DNA from 4 places in the Pseudoalteromonas sp. McH1-42 genome. Region 4 is predicted to be linked to each of the others. Evidence: predicted binding sites of a transcription regulator. Region 4 holds the regulator's gene; each other region holds the start of a gene.
What was found. Region 4 encodes sigma-54, which starts transcription at its own class of promoters, with help from an activator protein. Its sites were predicted from a motif close to GTTGGCACGNNNNTNGNNT; they were not measured.
Positions count from the first base shown of each region.

Region 1: MHN31_RS18600 (flagellar basal body rod protein FlgF) is a predicted target of sigma-54. The motif match lies at 4,233-4,251, and genes of this name have one in related genera.
Region 2: MHN31_RS15095 (LruC domain-containing protein) is a predicted target of sigma-54. The motif match lies at 3,349-3,367, and genes of this name have one in related genera.
Region 3: fliE (flagellar hook-basal body complex protein FliE) is a predicted target of sigma-54. The motif match lies at 3,797-3,815, and genes of this name have one in related genera.

Region 1 covers NZ_JAKRFU010000021.1:150,572-158,086, forward strand. The annotation lists gene flgJ (flagellar assembly peptidoglycan hydrolase FlgJ) at 1-710, opposite strand, end outside; gene MHN31_RS18585 (flagellar basal body P-ring protein FlgI) at 813-1,907, opposite strand; gene flgH (flagellar basal body L-ring protein FlgH) at 1,919-2,608, opposite strand; gene flgG (flagellar basal-body rod protein FlgG) at 2,624-3,412, opposite strand; gene MHN31_RS18600 (flagellar basal body rod protein FlgF) at 3,431-4,195, opposite strand; gene flgE (flagellar hook protein FlgE) at 4,312-5,664, opposite strand; gene MHN31_RS18610 (flagellar hook assembly protein FlgD) at 5,702-6,379, opposite strand; gene flgC (flagellar basal body rod protein FlgC) at 6,395-6,826, opposite strand; gene flgB (flagellar basal body rod protein FlgB) at 6,829-7,239, opposite strand.
Region 2 covers NZ_JAKRFU010000016.1:29,053-36,567, forward strand. The annotation lists gene MHN31_RS15085 (sigma-54 dependent transcriptional regulator) at 1-901, opposite strand, end outside; gene MHN31_RS15090 (hypothetical protein) at 1,047-1,667, opposite strand; gene MHN31_RS15095 (LruC domain-containing protein) at 1,680-3,305, opposite strand; gene MHN31_RS15100 (hypothetical protein) at 3,574-4,323, shown strand; gene MHN31_RS15105 (WecB/TagA/CpsF family glycosyltransferase) at 4,491-5,747, shown strand; gene MHN31_RS15110 (sugar transferase) at 5,750-6,433, shown strand; gene MHN31_RS15115 (polysaccharide pyruvyl transferase family protein) at 6,680-7,515, shown strand, end outside.
Region 3 covers NZ_JAKRFU010000021.1:93,211-100,725, forward strand. The annotation lists gene fliH (flagellar assembly protein FliH) at 1-638, opposite strand, end outside; gene fliG (flagellar motor switch protein FliG) at 642-1,682, opposite strand; gene fliF (flagellar basal-body MS-ring/collar protein FliF) at 1,675-3,396, opposite strand; gene fliE (flagellar hook-basal body complex protein FliE) at 3,417-3,758, opposite strand; gene MHN31_RS18335 (sigma-54 dependent transcriptional regulator) at 3,944-5,353, opposite strand; gene MHN31_RS18340 (ATP-binding protein) at 5,350-6,462, opposite strand; gene MHN31_RS18345 (DNA-3-methyladenine glycosylase I) at 6,645-7,256, shown strand; gene MHN31_RS18350 (sigma-54 dependent transcriptional regulator) at 7,406-7,515, opposite strand, start outside.
Region 4 covers NZ_JAKRFU010000010.1:194,144-201,658, reverse strand. The annotation lists gene rapZ (RNase adapter RapZ) at 1-41, opposite strand, end outside; gene MHN31_RS10690 (PTS sugar transporter subunit IIA) at 54-509, opposite strand; gene hpf (ribosome hibernation promoting factor) at 512-799, opposite strand; gene MHN31_RS10680 (RNA polymerase factor sigma-54) at 825-2,333, opposite strand; gene lptB (LPS export ABC transporter ATP-binding protein) at 2,378-3,103, opposite strand; gene lptA (lipopolysaccharide transport periplasmic protein LptA) at 3,100-3,639, opposite strand; gene lptC (LPS export ABC transporter periplasmic protein LptC) at 3,629-4,183, opposite strand; gene kdsC (3-deoxy-manno-octulosonate-8-phosphatase KdsC) at 4,180-4,731, opposite strand; gene MHN31_RS10655 (KpsF/GutQ family sugar-phosphate isomerase) at 4,732-5,703, opposite strand; gene MHN31_RS10650 (calcium/sodium antiporter) at 5,713-6,672, opposite strand; gene MHN31_RS10645 (ATP-binding cassette domain-containing protein) at 6,902-7,515, shown strand, end outside.

The DNA of each region.
Region 1 (7,515 bases), on a different contig from region 4:
GGTAAACCTTGCTCAAATTCCAGCGTCATTTTACTGGCGCTGTCACCCTGCCAACGCTTATCGGCTTTTATGTTAAACAGGTTTAAACTGCTTTCACCGTCCTGGCGGGCAATGATGTGCTTGCCCCAACCTGTTTCCAGTGCAGCCTGAGCAACCATGACAGCTGGATTCAAACCAATCTTGGCAGCTGCTGACTTAGCATGCTCCCAGAGCTGGCTAACGAAGGACTCTGGATCATCGAATTGCACATCTTTAGATGCACTTTCCATCACCTCAGGCTGTTGCTCAGCTTTCACCTGTGCAGCTTCACCATTGGCGATCCGGTCGCTTTGTAGCTCCGCACCGGTACGCAATACTGAGCTGGGCATATATCCATCCCGGTTAGGCGATAATTGCTGCACAATCAGATCTGCGAGACCCAAGCTCCCTTCGCTGGAGAGCTGCATAGACATTTGCTGATCATGCATGTCACGATAAAATTTGACGCTGCTGGAATTAAACGGACTATCTTTATCCTCCAGAACCTCATTGGCCTTTCGCATACTGGACAACATCATCTGAGTGAAAATGGACTCGAACTGCTGAGCCGCTTTGCGCAACGCTTCTTCAGAGGCATTAGCGTCTCCGGTACTTTTCAGTGCGTCCTGTCTTAACGAGTTCAGATCAGTTAAGTCATAGAAACTTTGGTTGCGAGTCGGATCAGTATTCATTGCTCGAAATCACATCAATATACATAACCAATTACAATGCAATTATTGAGCCAAAAAAAAGCCCCATAAAATGGGGCTAACTAATTGATTATAAAAGGAGCATTAAATGACGACTAATTGACCATGTATTGCACCGGCTTCTTTCAATGCCTCCAGTATCGCCATCAGATCGCCAGGGGCAGCACCCACTGCATTAATTGCACGGACCAAATCATCCAGGCTTGAACCGGGGTCAAATACAAACGCCCGCGAATCGTCCTGGTCAACATCGACAATGCTTTGACGCGTAACCACAGTATCACCCTCTGTCAAAGGCTGCGGCTGAGACACATTCATTTGTTCCGCAATGGTCACTGTCAATCCGCCATGTGTTATTGCCGCAGGCTGCAGTTTCACTTCTTTGCCAATCACTATGGTACCAGTACGTGAATTAACAATAATCTTGGCTGAGGTATCCGCTGGTGTGAACTCCAGGTTTTCAAGAGTCGACAGGTAAGCAACGCGTTGAGAAGGGTCGCGAGGTGCAATGACTCGCACGGATGCGGCATCCATTGCTTGTGCGCTTTGTGGGCCGACCAGATTATTGATTGTATCAGCCAGACGCTTCGCGGTTGTGAAGTCGGGGCGATTCAGGTTGAAGGTAATATGATCTCCCTGGGTAAACGGGCTCCTGACAGCACGTTCAACTGTACCACCATTTGGAATACGACCAACTGTTGGCGTGTTGATCACAACCCGGCTGCCATCTAGCCCTTCAGCACCCAGACCACCCACGATCATACTGCCCTGAGCAATCGCATAGACATTACCATCTACACCTTTAAGAAACGTTTGCAGTAAAGTCCCGCCACGCAAACTGCCCGCACTACCAATAGATGACACCGTGACGTCAATAGTTTGACCGGGCTTCACAAAGGCTGGTAACTCTGCGTGAACGGCTACGGCTGCCACATTTTTGATCTTCGGCTTTAGGTTGGCAGGCATAGTAATACCAAAGCTGTTTAACATGCCCTTGAAGCTTTGCTCTGTAAAGCGAGTTTGCTCCCCTGTACCGGGTAAGCCCACTACCAAACCATAACCAACCAGTTGGTTTGAACGAACTCCCTCAACCATGGTCACGTCTTTGATACGCTCTGCTTGCGCAAACTGGCTGCCGATAAGTGCCATCGTTAGCACGAGCACATTAAATAATTTCATAGTTTGCTTCCTCAAAATGGCATTATGGCGCTCATAAAGAACTTAGTCAGCCAACCTGCACTTTGCACTTCCTGCGTATCACCTTTACCTGAGTACTGAATACGTGCATTGGCAATACGGTTTGACTCCACTGTATTATCAGCGTTGACATCCTGTGGTCTGACTAACCCCTCGAGACGGATAAACTCTTCACCGGTATTCAGTGTCAGCCATTTCTCGCCTCTTATCACCAGGTTTCCATTTGGCAACACCCGCATCACATTGACCGAGATATTACCAATAAGACTATTCGACTGGTTGGCCTGCGCATCCCCCTGAAATGAAGAATTTGAGCCTGCATCCAACTGAATACTTTTACTTCCCCAGTTGACCGCAGCGCCGCCTAAACCCAGAATAGGATCAACATTCACTTCACTATCTTTGTCCAGTTTAGAATTGGCCGCTTTTGAAGCCTGAGTTGACTCTCGTAACACCACCGTAATGATATCCCCGGTTCGAAGCGCCTTTTTATCTGAGTACAGATCGTTGGCGTAAGCGTTGAACAACGAACCTGTTGGCACGACTGGCGCAGCTTCAGCTTCCGGATACATGGGCGCGTAGTAAGGATCGTCCCGTTTAACATCTTTATTTTGCGTTGTTGTACAACCACTAAGTGCTATACAGCCTGCCGCAAACAGGCCTAGTGTACGTAACTTGTCCATACTACCCCCAATCTTTTAAAGCTGCTGATTAATGTAGCTAAGCATCTCATCAACTGACTTGATTACTTTCGAGTTCATCTCGTAAACCCGTTGTGTTTCAATCAAATTGACCAGCTCTTCGGTAACATTAACGTTCGAAGTTTCCAGCGCCCCCTGCACAATAGAGCCAAGTCCTTCAACACCCGGGTTCCCCTGAACTGGCGCACCGCTGACAGCAGTTTCGGTGTAGAGGTTTTGACCAATCGGTTCAAGACCAGATGGGTTAATGAAATCGCTTATTACCAGCTGGCCGATAACCGTATTGGCAGCTTCACCCTGAATACTGACAGAAACCTCACCATCCTGAGAAATGGTGATGGAATTGGCATTGTCCGGAACATTCATTTCAGGTTGCACCGGAAAGCCTGCACCAGAGGTCACGATCCTACCTTCTTCATCAGTGGTAAACTGGCCATTTCGCGTGTATGCAATGGTGCCGTCAGGCATCTGAATTTCGAAAAAACCCGGTCCCTGAACCATCCAGTCCAATGAGTTTTCAGTGCTCAGCATGTTACCTTGCGAAAAGTTCTTCTGGTTGGCCACCACCTTGGCGCCCGCGCCAAGCATCAAGCCTGATGGAAGCTCGGTATCCTGAGAAGAACGACCGCCTGGTTGGTTAATATTCTGATAGAGTAAGTCTTCAAATATTGCGCGGCTTTTCTTATAGCCCACAGTACTGGCATTCGCCAGGTTATTCGAAATCACCGAAATATCAGTTTGCTGGGCATCTAGGCCGGTTTTACTGATCCATAATGCTGGGTTCATAATCTATACCTCACTCTCTTAAACGATACGCAGGAGCGAAGTGTGTCGCTCATCAATTTCTTCAGCTGTTTTCATCAGTTTCATCTGCATTTCAAACTGGCGCTGAAGGTTTACCATGTCTACCATCTCGTGAACCGGGTTCACGTTGGACATTTCTAAATAGCCACTCATGACTTTGGCGGTAGGTGAAATTTCACAAAACCCACATACGCCGTCTTCGAGCAACTCCTCTTTTGGTCTGAACAAACCATCATTGCCTTTTTCAAGTTTGCTATTGTCTGCGCTAATAATCTTTAACCGGTCGACCACTTCTAAAAAGTTGGCAGGTGCCCCCTGGGGGCGCACCTGAATTGAGCCATCATCACTGAACACCACCTTCTCTACTGGCAAAGGCAATATAATGGGCCCACCTTCGCCAATTATTTGACGACCATGACTGGTAACCAGTGCACCATCTGCCGTGATGTTCAGTGTGCCAACTTTCGTATAAGCCTCATCGCCTGCGGCATCTACAACACTTATCCAGGATTTCTCATCTACCGCAATGTCCAGATCCCGGCCGGTTTCAGTAATGGCACCACCTGTCATCATAGTGCCTGGGCGCTCCTGCATCGCAAACACGCGTGTCGGTAGCCCTTCGCCAAATGCCTGCATTGAACGGGCCTGTGCAAAGTCAGCCTTAAACCCGGTAGTATTGGCGTTAGCCAGGTTATTTGCCTTCAGCCCGACACCAACCAGGTTTTGTTTGGCGCCTGACATAGCGACATACAGCATTTTATCCATGGGAACGACCTAAAAATTGTTCAATCTATACTGAATAAAGCAATATAGATGCCAAGATGATCGTCAAGAAAATGAAAAGGCCGCTAAATGCGGCCTCAAGAGGTGATTGGATTTGATTATCGGATCTGCAGGATATTCTGCTGAAGTGTTGAGTTGACTTCCAGTGCCCGCGAGTTTGCCTGGAAGTTTCGCTGCGCACTGATCAGGTCTACCAGCTCGTTTGTTAAGTTAACATTGGACTGCTCCAATGCTGAGGAGTTGATTGAACCCAGTGTTCCTGAACCAGGCTCTCCCGCAATAGGCTCACCTGATGTTAAACTCTTTTTCCATCCGGTATTGCCCACTTGCTGCAACCCCTGAGAGTTAGAAAAACGCACCATGGCAACCTGACCCAAATAGGTTGAGTCACCATTACTGTAAGATGCGACAATTTTACCGTCACCGCCGATATCAATCCCCGCCAATCGGCCCGTTGTAGCGCCGTCTTGTTCAAGCGCTTTAACCTCAAAACGGCTGGCGAACTGTGTAGGTAGTTTGTTTGAGGTGTTTGCTTCATCGCGCCAATTCAGTTCCACGTTACTTGGGAATGTTGCGCCGTTTGTAAGCAAAGTTGATAAACCAGCACCTGCACCCGCTGGGATTGCAAACGAGTTAAAAGTTGTGCCTGTGTTCGCAACTTGCGGGTTACCTGTCGTGGATGGCAAACCATTTTGGTCAAACTGAAACTCAGTTATCGGCTCAAGTGGTGCGCCACTTGCTCCCGATGTATTAAACTGTGTACCATTAAGCGTTGCATACACTTGCCATTCATTGGGGTTGGTTGCAGGATCTTCTTTTACAAAATAAAGCTGAAGAATATGCGGTTCACCCAAGCTATCGTAAATCGTTGTTGAAGTAGAACTGTTGTAAGTTGCACTTTCTGTTGGGTCAAATGCCAACGTTGGCGCTGAAGCACGTGAGTCCAGGTTGAAAGATGAATACACACTGGTGGTTGCGCGTGGTGAACCAGAAGCATCTGGGATTTGCAGTGCTGATGATGTACTTAAACTGATTGAGGTCGTGTCACCGGTACTTGGGTCAACAGGGAAACCCTGTAAAAAATTACCCTGAGCATCAACGATAAAGTTGTCTTTGTTAAGTTTAAAGGCCCCTGCACGAGAGTAAGTGAAGTCCTGAGCTCCCAGCTCTTCACTCATTGCAAAGTAACCTTCACCTGTAATCGCCAGGTCCAGCGAGTTCTGCGTAAAGTTCAAAGAACCTTGGTGAAACTGCTGCGCAACCATAGTGGTTTGCACACCATCACCATTTTTTGTCTTACCAGCGCTAAATACGGAAGATGCATACACAGATGCAAATTCAGCACGCGATTCTTTAAAGCCCGTCGTATTAACGTTAGCGATATTGTTAGCTGTGGTATCCAGGTCTTTCTGAGCCGCAGCTAAACCAGTTAATGCAATATTGAAACTCATACTCTCACCTCTTGCGATTAAGGTTAAATCTTTTTAATTAGGCTAATTCCGCGACGTCAGTAAGCCGCACGGCACCCGCTTTAGTGTTGATAACGATGCCGCTTGCACCATTGACATTGACGCTTTCAATATTTCTGAAAGTCGCTGTAGGCAAGGCTGTAAACTTACCGTTTACAGAGCCCTCAGCCTTTATTGTGTAATCTCCAGGCGGTAACATGTCACCATCAGTGTTTTTACCATCCCAGTCAAAGCGAACTGCACCAGCATTTTGATCTTTAAGATCTATGGTTCTTACCAGCTCGTTTTTATCATTAAGAATACTGACCGTCAGTTTTTCTACAGGCTCGGTCACAATAATAGAACCCCGCGACTGCATGTCCGGGCCGTGCTCAATTGTGTCTGATTCCAGTAGCGCTTTCTTGCCGATCAAAGTCGACGCCTGCAAAGCAGAATTCGAGGTCATAGAATCAGCCAATGATTCAAACTTCGTGTTTAGGTCAGAGATACCCTCGGCCATGGTGAAGTTTGTCATTTGTGCAATCATCTGATCATTATCAGCCGGTTTGCTCGGGTCCTGATAAGACAACTGCTGAGTCAATAACGCAAAGAAATCCTCCTGCTTCAACTCATCATTCTTTTCTGTCGGAACCTGCTTGTCAGGCCAACGCAATGAATCGACATAGGTCGAGGTTGCTGAATTGACTTCGTTACTCATTGGCTATACTCCCACTTAGCGCTGACCAAGTTGCAAGGTTTTGCTAAGCATCTGCTTAGCGGCATCCGCTACCTGAACATTCGTTTGGTACGAACGCGATGCAGAGATCATGTTTGTCATCTCTTCAACCACATTCACATTTGGCTTATAGATGTACCCGTCTTTGTCAGCACTTGGATGGTTGGGGTTGTACTCAACCTGCAGTGGTTTATCGCTTTCTACGATCCCCAGTACTTTCACTCCAACCGAAGACCCCATGGTATTCGGGTGAGCTGCCGCAGCCTTGTTTAACTCCGCGGCGAAAACTGGGTGCCTAGCTCTATACACCTTATCCTGACTAGAACTGATGCTATTTGCATTGGAAATATTACTGGCGGTCGTGTTCAAACGGACGTTCTGGGCGCTCATGCCTGAACCCGCTATATCAAAAACATTATATAAACTCATGATTAGCCACCTTGACCACTCAGGGCTTTCTTCAGCCCTTTAAATTTACCAGATAAAAAATTCAAACTAGCTTGGTACTCTAATGCGTTTTGTACATACAAGTTTCGTTCCACTTGTATATCCACTGAGTTACCATCGCCTGTATCTGCTTGATTTGGCGTGCGATATAGTTCAACACCATTGTTCAGCTGAGTCCCACCACTAAGATGATTCTCATTGGTTCTGACCATCTTATTGCCGCTTAGCTGTGCCGATTTTGCCGCTTTAAAAGCCTGGCCAAAGTCGATATCCTTAGCTTTATATCCAGGGGTATCTGCATTGGCTATGTTACTTGCTAAAATTTCAGCACGCTGAGAGCGGATCAGCATAGTGTGAGGATGAACCCCCAACGCTTTATCAAAACTAATTGCCATAACCCGACTCCAAAAAATTGACTTGATGAGATAAAAGCAAGAATGAGGCCAATATTTATGTGGCGGAAAATTGCCGCATTGCCGATATCACCATTACAAGGTATCTAGTAAGAGACTAAACCACAGCACTGGCTAATTTCTTTATATTAATCAAATAGCTTTTAATCTTCCTTGGAGCCAAATCCTAGAGGATAAATGTGGCTTCGACTTGTTGTGATATATGACACCGTGAGGGAAAGTGGTATGATTTACGATTGAAGAGAGTACAGCCCCTGA
Region 2 (7,515 bases), on a different contig from region 4:
TGGCCTGATGCGGCTCGCGGTTGGTCGCACAGATAAAACGTACATCGACCTTTTCTTCTTTGCCGCTGCCGACCTTCTGGAAAGTACCTGACTGGACAAAGCGCAAGATCTTAGCCTGCAGGTTCATGTCCATTTCGCCGATTTCATCTAAAAACAGGGTGCCGCCGTCGGCTTGTGTGGCTGCGCCATCGCGGTTCGTGACTGCCCCTGAGAATGCGCCTTTGATGTGACCAAAGATTTCTGATTCCATCAGTTCACTGGGGATCGCCGCACAGTTAATACACACCAGCGGTTTATCTTTGCGTGTACTGGCGCGGTGAATGGCATCGGCGGCCAGTTCTTTACCCGTTCCACTGGGCCCGGTGATAAAAACATTGGCCTGACTAGGACCGGCTTTTTCGATGGCTTTATACACCATTTGCATGGCAATAGAGCCCCCAACAAAGCGATAAAACTGCGACTTGATTGAGCTATGATAGCGCTGCAAGCTGGCCCGCAACATATTCCGTTCAGCCACCAACATTTTGGTCTGAACGGCCTGCTCGAGTGTGAGTTTGATATTGCCGATGTCGAAAGGCTTTTGCATATAGCCCCATACCTTGCCCTGGTTAATGGCATCAATGAGGTCTTCCACTTCGGTGAAGGCGGTGAGCATCATGCGAATGGTGTCCGGAAAGCGCTCGGCGACCTGAGCCAGAAACTCAATGCCAGACATATTAGGCATCATTTTATCTGAAACAACGACGTCGATAGGGTGTTGTTCTAACAAGGCCAGGCCTTCTTCTCCACTTGACGCGGTGAACACTTTATAGGGCTCATTTTTAAGCGCGCGGGTGAGGGAGCGTAGAATAAGGGGTTCGTCATCGACGAACAGCAAGGTAATGTTAGTAACCGGTTCCATGTAATCCTGCCTGAGTTAACGCGTGTTAATAGAAGTATTACACAGTCTTAGACAATTTGAAGCATTTATATACTGGAGTTTACGGTGAACAATAAAACCGCCTGCGAAGAGAGGCACAGGCGGTTTTGCGAGGAACTATCATTGTTTAATTGAACTGATGTGCCACTGTGGTGGCTTGCATATTCAGCTCGGTGAGCAAATGATTGCTCTGTAACATACCGTCTACGCTGATCAGCAGGGTTTTATAATTGACCGGAATATCCAGTGTCATGGTGATCTGTCCGGCACTGTTAAAGCGCGCCGTTGCCAGCAAGGCTTTGTCGGCCATCGCCTCGTCCTCATAGCTTTCAACCACCTCATGTATGGCATAGACTTTCACCATCTTATTGGCCAGACTGTCTCCCAGCACATCCTGTCCACTCAGATCTAAGGTCACCGTTTTACTGGTACTAAAGTTAAAATCCGCTTTGACATGCAAGTCGTTAGAGGTTTCAGCCTGGCTGTCAAGCAATGTCGGGTCCGGCTCGTAACTTGGTGCAGGCTCTGTCGGCTCGGCGGGTGTTGCTGCCCCGTCGTTCTGCGTCTGACTTTGACTCTGCGTGGTCTGGGTTGACGCAGGTGTACTGGTGTTATTTGCCGGTGCTGTGGCCGTATTACTGCTGCTGGTTGAGGTGCCCGTTGAGCCACCTTCACCACCACCGCCTCCGCAGCCACTCAAAGTGAAACAAACCAAGGTTAAAGCTGAAAATTTAGTTAATTTATTCATGGTCATATCCTCTTAGTGTGCGCTGAAAGTGTGGGTGGTGCGTTCGTTGGTCATAAACCAGTCCTGAGCTTGTTCGCCATTGCTTTCCACCCAGGTTTCGTAGGCAGGATACGCCCAAATTACGTCGAGATACTCTCTGGGGTAGTGCCAGTCATTACTGATTATCAAGGCCCAGGGCAGGTTCTCGGCTGTTCTGAAGTAGCGGCCCGCTTGTGCATCTGAGGTATCATCGGCTGTACCAAAGCGGTTAGCATCAAACTTGTCTGTTGGTGGGAAATCTGCCATATGAATTTCAAGTGAGCGGTCTTGTGTTCTGTACAGGAAAAAATCGAAATCGTTGATGCTCAGTGCATCCAGGCTTTGTTCAAAGCTGACATCGAAGGTGTATGGTACAGGTTCAAAGTAATCGCAGGTCATCACCGTATTAAAGTGCTGGCACTGGCCAGACTGGCCTGTGGTGGTGAAGACATGGGTATTACTCCACAATGACAGCACGGCGTTGGTTTGTCCGTCCTCTGCCGTTTTGTCATAGCTTTCACCGTCAACCGTGAGTGTGGCTTGTTTAATCAGTGCCGGATTACTGTTCATCAGACGCAGACCGAAACCATTCTGGTAGGCTGCACCGCGCGCCGTGATCCAACCATTGATGATGAATCCGCTGATCTGATTATCCGCATTGTAGGTAAAGCGAATGCGTTGTTTAACTACTAGGTCGTTCATGTCATGGTCACCACGGGCAGGCCAGTTATCTTCGAAAGCGAGTGTCGTGACCCCTTCTGCGCTCGGATAATATTGGCTGTAGGCCCGGTCAAAATCGTTGGGGAACTCATCCAGCTCATCTTCAATGCCATCGGCATCGCTGTCGTTCTGCTCCGGCATAACCGTCAGGTTGAGGGCGGAGATGGCTGTCGCGGGTGAGCTTTTTACGCTGAATACTGCATCGTTAAAGTCGTTGTCTCCCCAGGTGCGGGGTAAGTCTTCGAAGCCGATGACTACTTCCTGCTGCTCTTCATCCAATAGCAATACACAGTGCTGACGCAAGGTTTCGTTGCTCTCCGGATTGAGATCAGACAAGGAGTAGTAGTAGGGAGTTTTAAATGGTTTTACACCGGTGTAATACCAAAACCCGTTTGCCGCAATAAAGAAGCCAATGCTGGTGCCTGCCGGAAACTCGCCAATACTGACCCGGTGGCCATTGGTCAGGTGTGGGTAGCTGAGGTTTGGAAAGACAATGGTCTCCTGCACCTCTTCGGGTGATTGCGGCGGATTCTCCGGGTCGAAGGTAAAGTAACCGAAGGAGTTTTTGTACCCTGCGCCTTCATGGATAAACGTCACAAACACTTCGGCGTCTTCGACCAGGTGAATTGTTGAGCCTTCGTCACCTGTGATGAAGGCCTCATTAATTCTCGCTTCGGGCAGTGCGTTTTGAATGCGCTGGAAAAATTCGCGGCTATACTCTTCACGTGCATAAATCATCGAGTCGGGCTTGCCGGTAGACTGGTTGTAGCCTGTGGGCCAGGCCTCACCAGACTGAAATTGCCAGACATATTGGCCGTCGGCCTGTTCAACTGCTGCGGCTGCAAAAGACAGCAGTCCGCAGGTCATCAAAGGGTAGAGTGGGTTAAGCAGTTTCATCATATTCGCTCCAGTTAATTTCAATTTTTTACGTCTGTACTGGATATTTCATGAAACGTGCCAAAAATTTAGTTTTTATTTATCAGTGACTTGTGGTTTTTTGTTCTGTGGTGTCAGGGTTTTTTGCAAATTGCACTGCATTGCGCTTTGCAAACAAAAAAATGCTGACCGACTGAAATTAACCTTCAGTATGAAAAGTCAGCCTATGCGGTGTTTTCTATAAACGGTGCAATACTTGCTTCATGAGAGAGGGAAGATAAAGGAGGTCGGCATGCAATCGTCTCAAACAGACACTTTGATATTTAGCGTGGCATTGAATGGGTATCAGTGGCGCTATCGACGTTATCTGAACAGTCAACGTCTCTATGCCAGGCGCATGGGCTATGACTATGTGGTCGTCACACGGCCCTGGCTGAATCGGCTGGGCGCTGAGTGTTGCTGGCTGAAGTTGTTTTTATTGAAAGCGGCATTACAGGCGGGTTATCAACAGGTGATGTTTGTTGATGCGGATGCCTGTATCCAGCCTGCGTGCCCGGCACTGGATAAACTGGATGACGCCGAGAAGTTCCTGTTTCTGGCTCGGGGTTACAGTGGTGCGTTTAACTCAGGCGTGATGCTGATGCGCAACTGCCCACAGGCAATTGAGTGGCTGGATACACTGATCGCTGCGATGACCGAGCCGGTGGCTGAATCCCGGGGAATTGGCTGGGGAGAAAATGGCCATGTGATCCATTATGCACAGGATTGCGAGGGCGTCGGTGAGCTGGAGCGACGCTGGAATAACACCTGTGAGCCACACCTGGATGACTATATTCGTCACTTTAATTACGGACCGCTGAAATGCTCAGTGGTGGATAAATGCTTCCATACGTTGATTTTCAAATGTTCACGTCTGTTGCTCGGGTATAGTCTGTCCCGCCCGGACGAGCAAGCGGATAAGCTCGCTGTGGTGCAACTGCGCATTCCAGCGGCGCTGAGCCAAATCCAGACGTTGTATCCAGGTTATTTTTCCTCCTTATAAGCGTCACATCGACGCTTTTCAAAATAAGAAAATTCTCAAAATGCAATGCAATTTAGCTGAGAATAGAACTCCAGAAAAACTTAAAATTCAATTTAAATCAACGGTTTAAATTTTGGCATGGTCCTCGCTATCTATTCGATGTAATGAACTGAACAGCGGAGGAAGCGATGTCTACTTACTTATCCACACACTCAACACACGCAAGTGAGTCAGGTGCACGCAAAGCACTTAGAGTCAGCGCTGCATTGCTGTTAGTTATCGTTTTAGTGCCGTTGTTCTGTCTCAATTCTCTGGCTGCGCTAATTTGTTTTAAAGCGCCACTGAGACGCCAGACCTGGATAGACGTGAGTGCTCAGCCTGTGTCGTTGCTCGGCTGGCAGGTCGGCGTATTCAAGCGCAGCGCAGTGCTGTTAAATGTTGTGAGTGGTCGTATTCGGTTTGTCGGTAACCCGCTGCTACGTGACGGCGTGAGCATGCCCCGGGTGGCGCGTTTACACTCTCCCTGCGGTCAGCCTGGACTATTCGATTGTCTCTGGTTGCATAGCCTGACCGGGCTCAGTGCGGATAAGCCACTCGCGTTGCTCCATGCGCAGCATAACCAGTCTTTGTTCGCAGATATTTTATTAGTATTTAAGGTGATCTTGTGTCTGGGTTTGTATCGCAAATCGGCAAGTACCCCATCGAGCAGTGAATTGTTTGGTATTCCGTTTAGCAATACGCGCATGCAGGCTGCAGTGGATTGGGTCGTAAAAGGGTCGGCGGAAACAGGCACACAAGGGTGCCAGTCGGCTTACTACATCAACGTCAACTCGGTCAATTTATCGGCTGGTAACGCGCAGCTCTATCAGGTACTGCAAAACAGTGACCGGAACTTTATTGATGGCTCAGGTATGCGGATAGCGGCTCGAAAAGCGGGCATGAACCTGGCCGATAACAACAATGGCACCGACATGTTGCCCGGGCTTTGCCAGGCTGCCGCTGAAAATCAACGGTCTCTGTTTTTACTCGGTGCACAGCCCGGCGTTGCACACAAAGCCGCTGCCAACTTGCGCCAGCAATACCCGGGCTTGCGTATCGCGGGTGTGCAACATGGTTATTTTGATGATGATGATCAGGTTGTCGACTGTATTAATCAAAGCGGTGCCGACATTGTACTGGTCGCCTTGGGCTCGCCTCGCCAGGAACTCTGGATAGATAACAACAAGCATAAACTCCAGGCGCAGTGTGCGCTGGCGGTCGGCGGCTTATTCGATTTTTTCTCCGGCAATATAGCGCGTGCCCCCATGTGGATGAGAGAGCTGGGCCTTGAATGGGTTTGGCGTCTGATCCAGGAGCCCAAAGCCAAGTTTAACCGCTATGTGCTCGGTAACCCGATTTTTCTATTCCGTGTTTATGTATTACAACAAGCTTTGCGAGGACTTTAATCATGTATAGCATCAAAAAAACCACTGCAACTCAATACAATACAATGTCATCATCTGCTTCTGAGCAAACCAAAACAGATGGTCGTCACCATGGTATTCCAGCCTGTTTACAGCGCCTGGCTGCGATCACCGGATTACTTTTACTCAGCCCGTTTTTACTGGTGCTTATAGCGCTGATCAAGCTGGAAAGTCAGGGGCCATGTGTATACAAACAGGTTCGGGTAGGTAAACTGGGCCGCCGTTTTACCATGTATAAGTTTCGTTCTATGTACATGCCGGAGGATCCGCGCTTTCGCAATCCAGACCCGGCACAAAGCGACCGTGAAGGTGTGTGCGCTAAATATCGTAATGATCCGCGTATTACCCGTATTGGTGCTTTCATTCGCAAGTACTCAATCGACGAGTTACCCCAGCTGATGAATGTGGTACGGGGAGATATGTTGCTAATAGGTCCGCGCCCAGCGCTGGAAAAAGAAGTACACGCATACCAACCGCATGAGTTAGGCCGTCTTAACAGCGAGCAGGGGCTGACTGGCTTATGGCAGGTCACCGGCCGCGCCGACACGACTTTTGCACAGCAGGTGCAGCTGGATAAGCGCTACATCAGTGAGCAAAGTGCGCTGAATGATGTCACCATTTTGCTTAAGACTATTCCTTGCGTCATTGGTGCCAAAGGAGCCTACTAAATTCATTGAGGGAGCACATTGTGGATCACACCTGTCTTTTCATGTAGAGCCACCGCTTAGTCGGTGGCTTTCTTTTTGCAAACCCGCTTTTTTATTTTGGTAATTCACTTCAGACAACGCATCGCCTTTTGCAAATTAAGCATTCGCAATCTGCTTAAGTTCACAATAAATCATTTAAAAACAATTGTTTAAATTATGGCACGAGAGCTGCAATACCTAAGTATATTAACTTAACGAGGCAGCACAATGGCAGCAAAAAACAAAGCATATATTGTCGGCTACTACGGCATGCGCAACAGCGGTGACGATGCGCTCATGCTGGCATCAGCAATGGGAGCCCGGCATTTTCTGGGCAGTGAACAGATCACTGTCAGCGCGCCTGACGATGACGCACTGGTGAATCAGATTGGCTGCGTTGGACAGCAGCCACTGCTGTTTCGTGGTCACCAGCGGTTATGGCACTACCGTCATGCGTATGGGGCACAGCACGTTATTTTTGGTGGTGGCTCTGTGCTACATAGTAGCCGCGACATTGCGCTTAAACGTCATATGATGGCACTGAGTGGTCGTAAGCAGTCCATGGCACTGGGCGTTGGCATTGAGCCATTCAAAACCCTGGATGATGAAAACCAGTGTAAAAAGTTTCTGTACGAATGTGGGCTGGTTACCTTACGTGACAAACAAAGCTATGACATTGCCGAGGCACTGGCGCCTCATGCGAACCTGAAGCACACGTTTGACCTTGCGCCTTCTTTACTGCATCACCTGCAAGGTAAATTGAATCCGGTTAAGCGTCAGGGGATTGCATTTAATTTTTGCCCACAATCTATCGATGCGTTTGGCAATGTGAATGAGCACAACGAGTTGCGTCGTATAGCGAAAGCGGTTGACCTTATTACGACTGTGTGGAGCTTTACTAACGAAGACATTTACCTGGTTGACTTGAATGATCAAACAAAAGGAAGCGACAGAGCCATTCACGACAAAATAGTTGCTCGCCTGCCTGAGTATGTGAATGTGAAGCGGGTCAGCTATGTGCCGAACCCTGCCAGTATTTTACAGTGTATGGCGATGTTCCGGGT
Region 3 (7,515 bases), on a different contig from region 4:
TTAACCAGGGCTAAATCTTCCGGGTGAAGGTTGATCCGCATCTGTGTGTCATGCAGCGGTAAAGCATCAATGCCTTTCTTCAGGGCCTGTAAAATCAGCTCAGGGCGAGTTTTAACTTGCTCAAAGATCACTTGCTCTGCCAATAAATTGACGAGTTGCAATAACTGTTTTTCGGCAGCTTCATCTATCTGACGAAGGGGTTTTTGAGTGGCTTCAAGTAACGCAGACAAAGAGTGTAATCGCTCTTCAATCAGCGGCTTTGATTCTTCTATCCCCTGCTCTTTACCGAGCGTTACCCCTTCTTTGTAGCCCGCTTCTTTCCCCTCACTAACGCCTTTGTCAAATCCCTCGATATAACCCTGTTCATGGCCCTGTTTCAGGCCTTCTTCATAGGCATCCTGTCTGATCTGCTCCAACTCCTCCAGTGTGAGCATAGGGACTTCTTCGGCTTCAGGCTCTGGCTCTGGCTGGCTGACTTTTTGTTGATAGAGCTCTTCAAGTGGGGTGCCCATGGCGGTCGAACGCCCGGAGTACTTACTCAGATCCTCATCCACATTAGGGATTGGCCAGTTTTCAAGCAGCTCATCCAGTGCTTCTGAGCTCACAGGCTTACCACGATATAACTTCTTCTCAGCCATGGCTTACAAGAACTCCTCACCACCACCACCACCGAGCATGACTTCACCCGAGTCTGCAAGACGTCTGGCTGTTGCCAGGATCTCTTTCTGCGCTGCTTCAACTTCACTGATCCGTACCGGTGGCATTGCCTCCAGATCGTCAGCCATCATTTCAGCTGCACGCTTAGACATGTTCTTCATGATCTTCTCTTTCAGCGAATCGTCGGCACCCTTAATGGCTTTCATCAGGACGTCTTGCTGAACTTCGCGCAGAATAGCCTGAATGCCTCTGTCCTCTACATCCATCAGGTTCTCAAAGACAAACATCAGATCCTGAATTTGCTGAGACATTTCTTCGTCATGCTCACGGATTGAATCCATGAGCTGACCTTCGATGTTGGTATCCAGATAGTTCATGATATCCGCAGCGGCTTTTAGGCCGCCCATTTTCGCAGCTTGCGCACCAGCCTGACCTGCGAATTGTTTCTCCATGATTTCGTTCAGTTCTTGCAATGCCGCAGGTTGAACTTCTTCAAGGTTTGCGATCCGCATTGTCAAGTCAAGCCGCACTTTCTCGGGGAACTGCGACAATATTTCAGCTGACTGCTCCGGCTCGAGATAAGACAGTACGATGGTTTGTATCTGCGGGTGCTCGTTACGGATGATATTCGCCACCTGCTTAGAATCCATCCATTTCAATGAATCCAGACCTTTGGCGCCAGAGCCCATCACAATCTGATCGATCAGACTGGCGGCTTTGTCCTCACCAAGTGCGGCGGTCAGTGCCTTCTTAATGAAGTCCTCTGACTGGAAGCCTATGGTACTGAAACTTTGGATCTGCTCGATAAACAGATTATGTACCGCACTGATTTTGGCCTGCGATAAGTCATCGAGTGCCGCCATCGCCATACCCACTTTCTGAACCTGCTTCGGTTCAAGATGCTTCAGGATCTGGGCGGCATCTTCTTCCGTCAGGCTGAGTAGCAGGATGGCGGCTTTGTCGACCCCATCCAGTTTATCTACATCAAACGCCGGCGGCAGTTGTTTTTGTTCTTCATCACTCATCTTCAGTTAACCATGCTTTGACTACTTGAGAAGACAGCTCTGGCTCGTTGGCAACCAGTGCACGAACAGCTTTAAGCAAATCTTCATCGCCATGTAAGTCTGGCAATTGTAATGTACCATCGGAAGAGAAGCCAACTGCTGATTCATCAAAGTCATTGTTTAGCATATCTAAAGTACTGTCGCCAAGGTCTACACCCGAGGTTAGCGCATCTTCATCATAATCTTCCAGCGTATCCTCTGGATAAATCAGACGCTTCAGCATAGGTCTGACAACCGCCAGTATTAGTACGATGATAACCAGCGCGCCCATAACCAGACGGATGGTTTTCATAAACCATTCCTGCTCCCACAGTGGCAAGTCACTCTCTTCCAGAATATTTTCACGTACAAAAGGTACGGTCACCACTTCCAGCGCATCACCACGCTGCATATCGAAGCCTACGCCACCTTGCAATAAACGACGTATATTGTTGAGCTCTTCCTGTGAGCGCGCAGTCATTACCATGTTGCCTTCGGCATCTGGCTTATTCATGTAGTCCACCGCCACTGAAACACTGATGCGACGGATCACGCCAGTTTGCTGACGCTTGTGTGAAATGGTGGTATCCAGTTCATAGTTACGTGTGGCCTCTTTGTGGACACGTGACGGTGTCGTGCCGGAACCATTGCCCTGGCCTGCCACTTCAGGAATATTGGAGTTCACCGGTGGCTGATTAGTAAGTGCACCTGGGATACCTACAGCCAGGCCACCGACATTATTTTCTTCAAAGGTGGTTTCACTGCGCACCGCGGGTAAGTCGGGGTTGAAACGTTTCTGGGTTTCTTCCACCGCGCTGAAGTCCATCGTCAGATCAACCTGAGCGGTATACTTACCCAGCCCCACTACTGGGATCATGATGCTGTCAATTTTTTCCAGATATTCCTGCTCACGCTTACGCTCGATTTCATATTCTTTACGAGAGCGTGCAGCCAGAGAGTCTTGGGAGCCAGAATTGAGCAAACGACCATTCTGATCTGTCACAGTAACACGTGCCGGCGTCAGGCCCTGTACCGCTGAAGCAACAATATCAACGATTGAATCAACTTCTTCACTGTCCAGTGTACGACCACGTTTTAATGTGAGCACCACTGTCGCTGACGGCTGCTTTTCACGTCGCGCGAATACATTTTCTTTTGGAATCGCCAGCAGGACTTTCGCACGGTTAATGTCTTGCAGCTCTTCGATGGTACGCGCTAACTGTTGTTCCCGGCTGTGCTTAAGACGTTCACGTTCAAGACGTTGGCTCACGCCAAACCCCATATCCTGCATCAGGATATCAGTACCACTGCTCGGTGCCTGACTGAACCCGTCACGGGCCATTCTCAGCTTAATATCTTGATAGTCAGACTCTGCAACCATGATGGTATTGCCATCCAGGTCATACTCGATTTTCTGTGCATCCAGAAAGTCCAGTGTCTGAACCAGCTCTTCGGTTGGGTACTGACCTAACGGACGCATATCTGGCTGACGTGCCCAGATAATGATGAAGATAGCGATTGCCAGACAGATAGCCAGTGCGATCACCAAAGTAATCTGGCGGAGCATATCAACACCGCTCAAAGCACTAAAGTAGCCTGATTTTTGCTCTTGTTGCGTATCTGCATCAGCACCAGCTCCTGGAACGGGTTGTCCATCAGCAAGTGCCAGATCGGTTGATTGATTGGTAGCCACGATTACTCTCCACTAAACTCTGTTTATACCGGCATGCTCATGATGTCTTTATATGCTTCTATGAGCTTATTTCTGACCTGCATGGTTGCATCAAAGGCCACTGATGATTTGTTTTTGGCTATCATTGCTTCCGCCAGAGAGACGCTGCGGTCACCCATTTCAACCGCGGTCACTTTCTCTTTGGCATCTCGCTGTAGTCCTGCAACCGTATTAAGTGCATCACTGAGTAAATCGCCAAACTGGGCACTTGAGGTTGCCGCCGTTGCCTGGACAGGCAATTTATTCGGGTCCTGGGGTCTGACACGGCCGGCCTCTGAGGCCATTGCCTGCATTTCCTGATAAAGTCCGGTAGATTGAATTTTCATGGTCTGGCTCACTTTGTGAGTTATACATAACATGAACAATGCACAAAGCATGCCAAATTAAACTCAAATCAAAACAATAGGTTACGAAAGATTTTTGAGGGTCGAATTTTTGACAGTGACACAAACTGGTCACAGGAAGGTCATGAATCCGGGCAAGTAGTTGCCCGGATGTCTTAGTTAAATACTTAGGCCGGCACAGGTAAACCCAAATCGCGCATTCTGGCCAGCTTATATCTGAGTGTTCTGGGACTGATCCCAAGTAACTCAGCAACGTCTTTGCGCTTGCCGTTACAACGGTTCAACGTATCGAGAATAATTTGGTGTTCCTTATCCTGCAGCTCTTCTTTGTAGCTCAGCCCCTCTGCATCCTCGTTCATGTTCACTGTAATCTCGCCAGCCGGCTCAAGAGCACCTGTGGTAAATTCAGCAGGCTCCGTAAGTGACGGTTGTGTTGCGGTTGTGAGCATTGGCGCAAAATTCTCGATAAAAATATCGTCAGCTGCAATGACCGACCCTTGCTGCAAAATAAGCGCCCGCTGAACTACATTATCTAACTCTCTGACGTTACCAGGCCAAGCGTGGCTAAGTAGTTTGTCTTTGGCACAGTGAGACAATACAGGAGTCTCTTTACCGGCTTTATCGCAGTGACGCTGTAACAAGTGCGCTGCAAGTGGGACGATATCTCCGCTGCGCTCTGACAACGGCAACCAGGTCAATGGAAAGACGTTCAATCTGTAATACAAGTCTTCCCGGAAAACACCGTCATTCACGGCTTCTTTAAGATCACGGTTACTGGTTGCCAGAACCCGAACATCCAATTCAATGGTTTTACGACCACCCAGCCGCTCGACTTCTCTTTCCTGCAATACCCTTAACAACTTAGCTTGTAGACCCAAGTCCATCTCAGTGATTTCGTCTAATAATATGGTTCCTTTCTGTGCCTGTTCAAACTTACCTGGGCAAGCTGTAATCGCACCGGTAAAAGCCCCTTTTTCATATCCAAACAGTGTAGCCTCAAGCATATTTTCGGGAATGGCAGCACAGTTAATTGCCACAAATGGCTGATCAGCACGTTCTGAACGGTCATGAATATAACGCGCTAGAACCTCTTTACCAGAACCACTGGGACCCAGCACCATCACACTGGCATCTGAGCGCGCCACTTTTTTGGCAAGTTCAAGTAACTCCAGGCTTTTACTATCTGCCACTACCGGACCATCGGTTTCTTTCGCTTTTTCAGGCATGTAGCGGCTAACCATATTCAGCAATACTTCGGGCGCAAAAGGTTTTGCCATGTAGTCAATCGCCCCAAGGCGCATCGCTTCAACCGCATCGTCTATGGTGGCGTAGGCCGTCATCATCAGTACAGGTAAATCTGGGTAATTTAGCTTCACCGTCCTGAGCAGGTCTAAGCCACTCATAGCGCCCATTTGTACGTCACTGACAAGCAGTGAAAACACTTGTTGTTTTAACAATATCACTGCCTGTTCAGCACTATCCGCCTCGACGCACTCAAACCCCGACATTTCAAGTGTGTCGATAAGTGCTTCGCGCAATCCGGCATCGTCTTCGACAACTAAAATTTTGTTGCTCATACGGCCTCCTGTAATGATGAATGTTCGCTGGTAATAGGCAATAACATGCTAAAACATGCGCCTCCGGTTTCATTATTGCTAACGTCAACCCGACCTTTATGGGAGTGGGCGACAGAATTTACAACGGCTAACCCCAGGCCTGTGCCTTGTGACTTAGTCGTGTAAAAAGGTTCAAATAGTTTGCTTGCCTGACTCAGGTCAACACCTGGGCCATTGTCAGACACACTGATGCGCACAATGTCTGTTCCGGCATCACGCTGGGCGCAAATCTCTATTTGGGCCCCTGCGCCAATGTGTTGCACACTGTTATGGATCAGATTCTGAATAGCGCTTGCCAGTGCCGTTTTATTGCCCAGAATTTCAATATCCGGCTCAGGTAAAGTCACTGTCAATTCGGCTTTGTGCAATGACACCATCGCATCTGCGCCGGCTTTGACCTCACTCAATAGCTGTTGCATCGACACACGTTCAATGACCTGCTGTTCGCCACTTTTTGCGAACAACAGCATATCGTTAACTTGATTTTCAAGGTCTTTTAGGCGCGACATAAGCTTAGTGTGAAATTTATCTCGTGACTGTGCAGGTAGTTTGCTGCTGCCCAGGTTTGCACCATAAAGCATCGCTGCAGACAAAGGTGTACGTACCTGATGGGCCAAAGACGCCACCATTTTGCCCAAAGCACTGAGACGCTGCATATGTGCAACACGGGCCTGAAGGCGTCGCGTTTCTGTCAGATCCGTCATCAGGATCAGTTGACCGGGCTCCGGCGTCAGGGCGGTAATATCAAGTTTGATCAGACGTCCGTCTTTGAGAGACACTTCATGGCCATCATCCTGCTGTGGACAAAAAGAACGCTGGATAATATTAAACCACTTTTCCCCCTCCAGTGGCTCACCCAGCATATCAATGGCTATCTGATTGGCTTTGGCTATCATACCCTGCCCATCTAATACCACCACACCCGCTGGCATGGTATCGACCAGATGACTCAGCCAACTGGCCTGTTGCCGCAAATCGCTCAACTCACCCATATACGCTTCTTGTAATAAGCAAGGGTTGTATTGAGTGGTTGGCACAAATTGTGGATTAATCACTTTTGCTAATGCCATGACGTTGCTCTCATAAATCTAGATACAAAGAAAAAGCAATTGCCATGCCAACTTTAAAATTCAATATATTCAATAAATTAAAATCGTAAGGATGCCTTCAAAAGTTTGACACTGTTTATTTGTACAGCAATTAATAATGCGCTAAACTGACTCTAATCACTGTCAACATTAAGGACAATATCATGACCACACGTTGTCACTGGGTCGATTTAAGCAAGCCTGATTACGTTGCGTATCACGACGAAGAATGGGGAAAGCCGGTACTGAATGACGATAAACTGTTCGAGTTTATTACTCTGGAGTCTGCTCAGGCAGGACTCAGTTGGTATACCATATTAAAAAAACGTGATAACTATCGAGCGGCGTTTCATCAGTTTGAGCCGCACAAAGTTGCAGCAATGACAGAGGACGATGTGACCAGGCTGATGGACAATCCCGGGATCATCCGCAATAAATTGAAGATCCAGGCAACCATTAATAACGCAAAACGATTTATCGAAATTCAACAGGAGTTCGGCAGCTTTGCTTACTATCAGTGGCAATTTGTCCACTTTACTCCAATCATAAACACCATTCACAGTCCCGAAGACTATCAGGCAACCACAGAGATAAGCGCACAATTTGCCAAAGATTTAAAAAAGCGTGGTTTCAAATTTCTTGGGCCCACCACAGTCTATGCGCATATGCAGGCCTGTGGCATGGTCAATGATCATCATGATGACTGTTTTTGCAAGGCACCCATATTAGAGGCAAACAAGACGCTGGATATTAAAGCGCAGCTTAGCAAGCTATGATGTGAGGCGCCTTATCATTTAACCGCAGCCAAGCTCTTTGTGTTTAGCTCACGAACCATAACAAACACATAAGTGTGGCACATCACATTTTAGCCCCCATAAAAAACGGCACCTCCAGGGTGCCGTAATTACGCAATTAGTCACTCTTTCTAATCGCGATTCAGATTGTACTTCTTCATTTTTTCGACCAGGGTTGTACGGCGCACACCGAGGATCTCAGCCGCTCTGGCAACCACATAGTCGTAACGCTCAAGAGCCT
Region 4 (7,515 bases):
TTTCCTGAGCCAGAACGACCACTGACAATAATTAACTGCACAGAAACTCTCCGTTAGTTGTCAAACTCTTCAATTATCGCGAATAACTCCTGATCATTGTGAGCTTGTCTGATACGTTTACAAAACACCTTGTTTTTAAGTTTATCAGCGATCGTTGCCAAGGTCTGCAAATGTTGTTGATTTTCTCCCTCGGGTACGATGAGTGCCACAAAAATGTCGACGGGTTGATTGTCAATGGCATCAAAGGCAATGCCTTGCTGATTAACAAGCAGCATAGCCACCACTTTATCTATGCCTGCCATGCGGCCATGTGGCAGGGCTATCCCTTTTCCGATCCCCGTACTACCGAGTTTTTCGCGGCTCAATAGCGCATCAAGGATGTCATGGGCATTACTGTCTGGAAGCTGGCTTTGAGCCAACTCACTGATGTACTCTAAAATACGTTTCTTACTATTAAAAAGGACCGCAGCTTTGCTGCAGTCCTGTGAAATCAATGAGCTTAGTTTCATGATTAATGTCGAGTTAGCTTCTCTTTGTGCTTGATCACCTGGCGGTCAAGCTTATCGATAAGTCCGTCTATTGCGGCATACATATCCCGGTGTTCGGTTGAGGCAAAGATTTCTCCCCCGTTCACATGTAATGTGGCTTCTGCTTTTTGGATGAGCTTTTCGACATCTAGGATAACATGCACATTATTGATGTGATCAAAGTGCCTTTCTAGCTTCGCAAACTTGTTTGTTACATAGTCTCTTAACGAATCGGTGATTTCTACATGTCGACCAGTTAAATTTAGTTGCATAAGCATTTTCCTTCTGTAGTTACGTCTAAATCAGGCTTTTACGCTGATTGGACGGTGGGATAGCCAAAGACTCTCGGTATTTGGCAATTGTACGTCTAGCCACTTTGATCCCTTGATCTGCCAATACGTCCGCAATCTTGCTGTCACTCAAAGGTTTAGCTGTATTTTCTGCGGCAATTAGCTTTTTGATCAATGCTCTGATTGCAGTCGAAGAGCATTCTCCTCCGTTTTCAGTGCTGACATGGCTTGAGAAGAAATACTTCAACTCATAGATACCGCGTGGCGTGTGCATATACTTTTGAGTTGTTACACGTGAAATCGTGGACTCATGCATGTCGACCATTTCGGCCACATCATTCAGTACCATCGGCTTCATTGCCTCGGGGCCATGTTCAAAGAATGCCTGTTGTTGCTGCACAATGCAATTAGTAACTTTTAATAAAGTTTCATTGCGGCTTTCCAGGCTCTTGATGAACCATTTTGCCTCTTGCAAGTGTGAACGAATAAACTGACTATCTGTGCTGGACTTGACTGAACGGGACATCGCAGCGTAGTGGTCATTCACTCTAATTTTTGGCATTGAATCGGGGTTGAGTTCAACAACCCAGCGCCCTTTCACTTTTTTAACCGACACATCCGGGATCACATAGTCTGCTTCTTCTTGCACTATGCTGGCGGCAGGTTTCGGGTTTAGGCCGTGGATCAGGGTCATTACTTCTTTCAGATCCGCTTCTTTGAGTTTGGTTTTTTTCATCAAAGTGCGGTAATCCCGGCTGGCTAACAGATCTATGTGCTCAGTCAGAATTTCTTTGGTCTGTGCAAGCCAGGGGGTATTTGGGTCAAACTGGTTGAGCTGAATGCACAGGCATTCTTGCAGGCTGCGTGCAGCAATCCCAACGGGGTCAAATAGTTGGATCCGTTTCAGTACGGCCTCTACTTCATCCTGCTCGATCAGCTCGTCATCGTTGTCCTGATTCATGCTTTCGACGATGTCTTCGCAGCTGATGGTCAACAGGCCTGCGTCATCAACCGCTTCTACAATTGCAAGGGCGATGGCTCTGTCTGTTGGACTAAAAGGCGTCAGTTCCAACTGCCACATCAGGTATTCTTGCAATGTCTCAGTCGTTTTACCCTGGTAAATGGTTTCGTCTTCCGGCATTGGGCCTGAACTGCTTGCCGGTGCGGCACTGATGTACTCATCCCAGGTTACGTCCATTGCCAAATCGTCGCTGACGGTGTCTTTGTTTAGTGCAGCATCGCTGTCTTGTTCGTAGTCGCTGACAGCCGCCTCTTCATAGCTGTCGTTGTCACTCGTTGTAGGTTGCTCCAAATCGGAATCCGACTTGGACTGAGTTTCATTATCTTGTGATTCAGACTCACCTTCTTCCACTTCCAACAAAGGGTTGCTATCAAGCGCTTCTTGGATTTCTTGTTGGAGATCTAGCGTACTCAACTGTAACAGACGAATAGCCTGTTGCAGTTGTGGTGTCATTGTCAGTTGCTGCCCCATGCGCAGCTGTAGCGATTGCCTCATGTATCTCTAACAATCCTTTTTGTTATTTACTTCTAATTTTATAACTATAGCCTGAATTGCTCACCTAGGTAGACATCCCGCACGGTTTGATCGGCCAGAACATGCTCCGGGGTGCCTGCTGCTATCAGTTCACCATGTGACACTATATAAGCTTTCTCACAGACGTCCAGCGTTTCACGCACGTTGTGGTCAGTGATCAGTACGCCTATCCCACGGTTTTTCAGGTGTTCTATAATTTTCTTTATATCTAACACTGAAATAGGATCAACACCAGCGAAAGGCTCATCTAATAAGATAAATTTTGGATCTGCCGCAAGGGCGCGGGCAATTTCTACCCGGCGTCGTTCACCGCCCGATAGTGCCATACCCTGGCTATCGCGAATATGCTGGATATTAAACTCATCTAACAGCTCATTGAGGATGACTTCTCGTTGTTCTTTGTTCAGCTCTTTACGAGTTTCTAAAATGGCCATCAGGTTCTGATAGACGGTCAGCTTGCGAAAAATAGAGGACTCTTGTGGCAGGTAACCAATCCCAAGTCTTGCTCGGCTATGCATTGGCAATAAGGTAATGTCTTGTTCGTCAATATGTATGCTGCCCTTATCACTGGGCACCAGGCCGACAATCATATAAAAAGTGGTGGTTTTACCTGCGCCATTTGGGCCAAGGAGGCCAACAATACTGCCAGCTTCAACGCTTAACTCAACGTTTTTAACAACCTGTCTGCCCTTATAGCTTTTGGCCAGTGCGGTGGCGGTTAATTTACTCACGGATTACCCTTCTCTTTTGGTTGCTGGGGGTTCTCTTTTTCAGGTAACAGAATGGTTCTCACACGGTTTTGTTCTTGCTCCCCGCGCTGTGCGCTGATCAGCTTCTTTTCCATATCATAAACGATGGTTTGCGCGCTAATTTTTTGCCCTGCCTGACTGATCTCTGCACCGCCTTTTATGGTGAGCATGCGGTTTGCGACGTCATAGCGCACTTCTTTGGCGGTTGCCTTGAGTAAAGAGCCATCCGTCTGACGCTCTTGAAATACGGCTGGGCTGCCTGTTGCAACCAGCAGCTGCTTGTTTTTACCCAGTTCTTCCCGACGGTGCACCTCGAGACGATCGGCCAGAATTTTCCGGTCACCGTGAATGATTTCGACGTTTTCCTCGAATACGCCAATATTGGTTTGCAACTGGGCCAGCTGAGTGCCAGAACTGATAATCACCTGATCAGCAGCTGTATTTTCTGCATAAGCTGCAGGATGAAAGGCACTCAAAGTGCACAGTAAGATCAAGGAACAGGTTAATTTATTGCTCATAATAAATTGTTTCAGTGTGGTTGATGAGTTCAATGATTTCGGTATTGAGATCGGCCACTAAGCCTTTACCTGAAATCGTTAAGTTTGGCCCGGTAATTTCTACTGGGTGTTCAGAGCGCATGTGCTTTTCATTAATATCGACTTGCACATGATCGGCGTTGATGTGCTTTATCATGGCATCAGCCGTCAGATTTGTTGCCTGCACTTCACCTTCCAAAATCAGCGTATTGTTGCCATATAAGGTGGCTTCATTGGCCTTGAGTTGCCAGTTTTGTTGGTCGTTGTGCAATGTAAAAATCGGCGCGGTAAAGTGGCTAAACCCTAGCTCCTGATAGAGTTCCATTCTATCTGCCGTAATTTGATAGCTGAGCTGCCCATTTTCTGCGTAATTGGTTTGCTTCAGATCGATGGCGACATAATCGGGTTTAGCCAGCACTTCTTCTGATCGCGGTGCGACCTGTCCCGATTGCGTTAAATAGGGATACCACAGCCATAACATGGTGAGGCTGAATACAACGAGCAATAAGGCGCGAAGTACGGTCATACGCTACTGCCTTCATAACCCAATGATTTGCCCTGACAGAGCAGCAGTAAGTCAGTCAGCTCCCGAACCGCACCAAACCCGCCGGGTAACAAAGTTCTGTAATCAGCTGCACGAACTACCATAGGGTGAGCGTCTTGCACGGCCACAGACAGACCGACTTTGAGCATCACAGGTAAGTCTGGTGCATCATCGCCGATATAGGCAATCTCGTGATCTGCCAGCTGCAATTTGTCTTTCAACTCAGCGTAGCCTTGCAACTTGTCTTCCATACCCTGATAGATGTACTTAACGTTGAGGCTAGTCATGCGCTGCTGAACAATGTGTGAATGACGCCCCGTGATTACTGCCACTTCAACGCCGCCATTGATCAGGGCTTTTATGCCGAAACCATCTTTGGTATTAAATGCTTTTAACTCTTCGCCCTGATTGCCCAGATATATGCGGCCATCAGAGAATACCCCATCGATGTCGCAGATCAGCAGTTTAATCGCCTGCGCTTTTTGTACAACAGTATCATCGATGGGTTGATATAGATCGGAAAACAGCATTTATAATACTCCTGCTCGCAGCAAATCTTGCATATTTAACGCGCCGATTGGACAATTTTGCTCATCAATGACAATCAGGCCATTGATGCGTTTTTTCTCCATGATATGTAATGCTTCAGCAGCCAACATATCCTGTGTCACTGTGGTACATTGCTTGGTCATGACGGAGTCTATCGGGGTACTGTGTAAATCCAGTCTTTGCTCAATAATACGGCGTAAATCGCCATCTGTGAACAAGCCTTGGAGCTGCCCCTTTGCATCGACAATGGTGGTCATGCCGAGACCTTTGCCTGACATCTCAAACAGGGCATCGGTCACCGTGCAGCCTTGCGATACAACGGGTACCGCTTTGCCCGAATGCATTACATCCGCCAGTGTTAACAGCAGACGCTTACCCAGGCTGCCTCCAGGGTGAGACAAGGCAAAGTCATCTGCCGTGAAGCCGCGGGCTTCGAGCAGTGCCACCGCTAAGGCGTCTCCCATGACCAGAGTAGCTGTGGTGCTGGCCGTTGGTGCGAGCCCTAATGGGCAGGCTTCTTTGGAGACTTTAATGCACAAATGGATATCTGCCAGCTTTGCCATGTTCGACTCGGGGTTACCCGTCATGCTGATGATTTGCGCGCCAATGCGTTTGATTACCGGCACGATGGCCAATACTTCGTGCGTCTCACCTGAGTTAGAGATCAGTAATACCACATCATCAGCCGTGATCATGCCTAAATCACCATGGCTAGCCTCACCCGGGTGAACAAAAAATGCTGGCGTGCCCGTGCTGGCCAGTGTCGCCGCGATTTTATTGCCAATATGACCTGACTTACCCATGCCGATCACTATGATTCGACCACGGCATTGCAACATGAGTTCACAGGCAGCAGTAAATCGTGCATCAACATACTGGGCGATCTCGATAATCGCTTGTTGTTCGATTTCTAGTACCTGTTTGGCAGAACCAATAAAATTGTGCGTGCTCATGCTGAATCCTTATATAATAAAGTACATATAACCACAGAATGCACCAAGGAGTAGCCCGCCTTCAACACGGTTAATTTGTCGGCGCCCTTTGAGGCTAACACTCATCAGCACTAATGCGGCTGTTGCGCCGAGCATGACATAGATGTCCCTGTTTGCAATATTGCTGTCCAGTGTTGCCGGATTCAGGATCCCCGCAATGGACAACACTGCCAGAATATTAAAGATGTTTGAGCCGATGATATTACCCAGTACCAGGTCGTCTTCATTTTTGAGCACGCCGGCCACACAGGCGGCCAACTCAGGTAAACTGGTTCCGATAGCGATAATAGTCAGACCGATCAGCAGGTCGCTCATGCCAAAGTATTTTGCAATGTCGACGGCTGCGTCGACCAGGTAGTCGGCACTCACCGGCAATAAAATCATCCCCACAACCAGCCAAAATATGGCTTTGCTCATTGGGACATCACTTGGAACTTCATCACAGGCTTCGGAAATAAGCGGATCGTCCTGGTCGGTTTTGCCTGTTTTTGAGATATAGATTAGGCCACCGATAAACACAAAAAAGCCAATTAACAGCAGCCAACCTTCCAGCGCGCTAAACTGGTTATCACTGATGATCAACCAGGCGGCCAGTGACACGACTACCAACAGCGGCATCTCACGCTTTAAAATGCCTGAACCAACCGCCAGTGGACGCAATAGTGCTGTAATACCAAGTACCATGAGGATATTGGCGATGTTGGAGCCAATGGCGTTGCCAACGGCGGTGTCAGTTTTGTCGACCAGCGCAGCTTGCGCAGCGACCATCATTTCAGGTGCTGAGGAGCCCATTGCAACGATAGTCAAACCCACAATCAACGTTGGTACCCCGAGGTTTTTGGCCAGCGCCGCAGCGCCATACACGAAGCGATCGGCACTCCATACCAGGGCAATGAATCCAAGAATGAGTATGACAAACGATAAAACCATGAAGTCTAAGCCAAGTTACTAAATTCAATGGCGCAGATAGTATCAAATCGCTCATCAAATGTATAAATAAAGTCATCGCTTTTGAGAGAGGAAAAAACCCCGAGAGGTGCCTATTTCGCACAACAAATATGGCGAATCAATTACAAAATTTTACCATTAAGGGTTTTCCATCTCGCAGCAAAACAACGTATTATTCCACAATTGAAAAAAGTATGATGTGGAGAGCGACTTGACGCAGTCAATAGTTGAAGTCAGGGATTTGACCTTTTCTCGTGGTGAAAGGACAATCTACAAAAATATGAGTTTCTCCGTCCCCAAAGGGAAAATTACGGCCATTATGGGACCCAGTGGTATTGGTAAAACCACTATGCTTAGGCTGATCGGTGGTCAGCTCAAGCCCGATAGTGGGGAAATCCTCTTCTGTGGTGACAGTATTCCATCTATGTCCCGCCAGGCACTGTATCAGGCGCGTAAGCGAATGAGCATGTTGTTTCAAAGTGGTGCCTTGTTCACGGACATGTCTGTATTTGACAACATTGCTTTTCCGCTCCGAGAGCACACTAAGCTCAGTGAAGAATTAATTCGCCTGGTGGTACTGATGAAGTTACAGGCGGTTGGTTTGCGTGGCGCGCGCGATCTAATGCCATCTGAGTTATCGGGTGGCATGGCACGTCGTGCCGCTTTGGCCAGAGCCATTGCGCTTGACCCTGAATTGATTATGTATGACGAGCCGTTTGCAGGGCAAGATCCTATCTCAATGGGCGTCCTGGTGCGCTTGATTAAATCACTCAATGAAGTGCTGGGCTTATCGTCTTTAATCGTTACCCACGATGTAACTGAAGT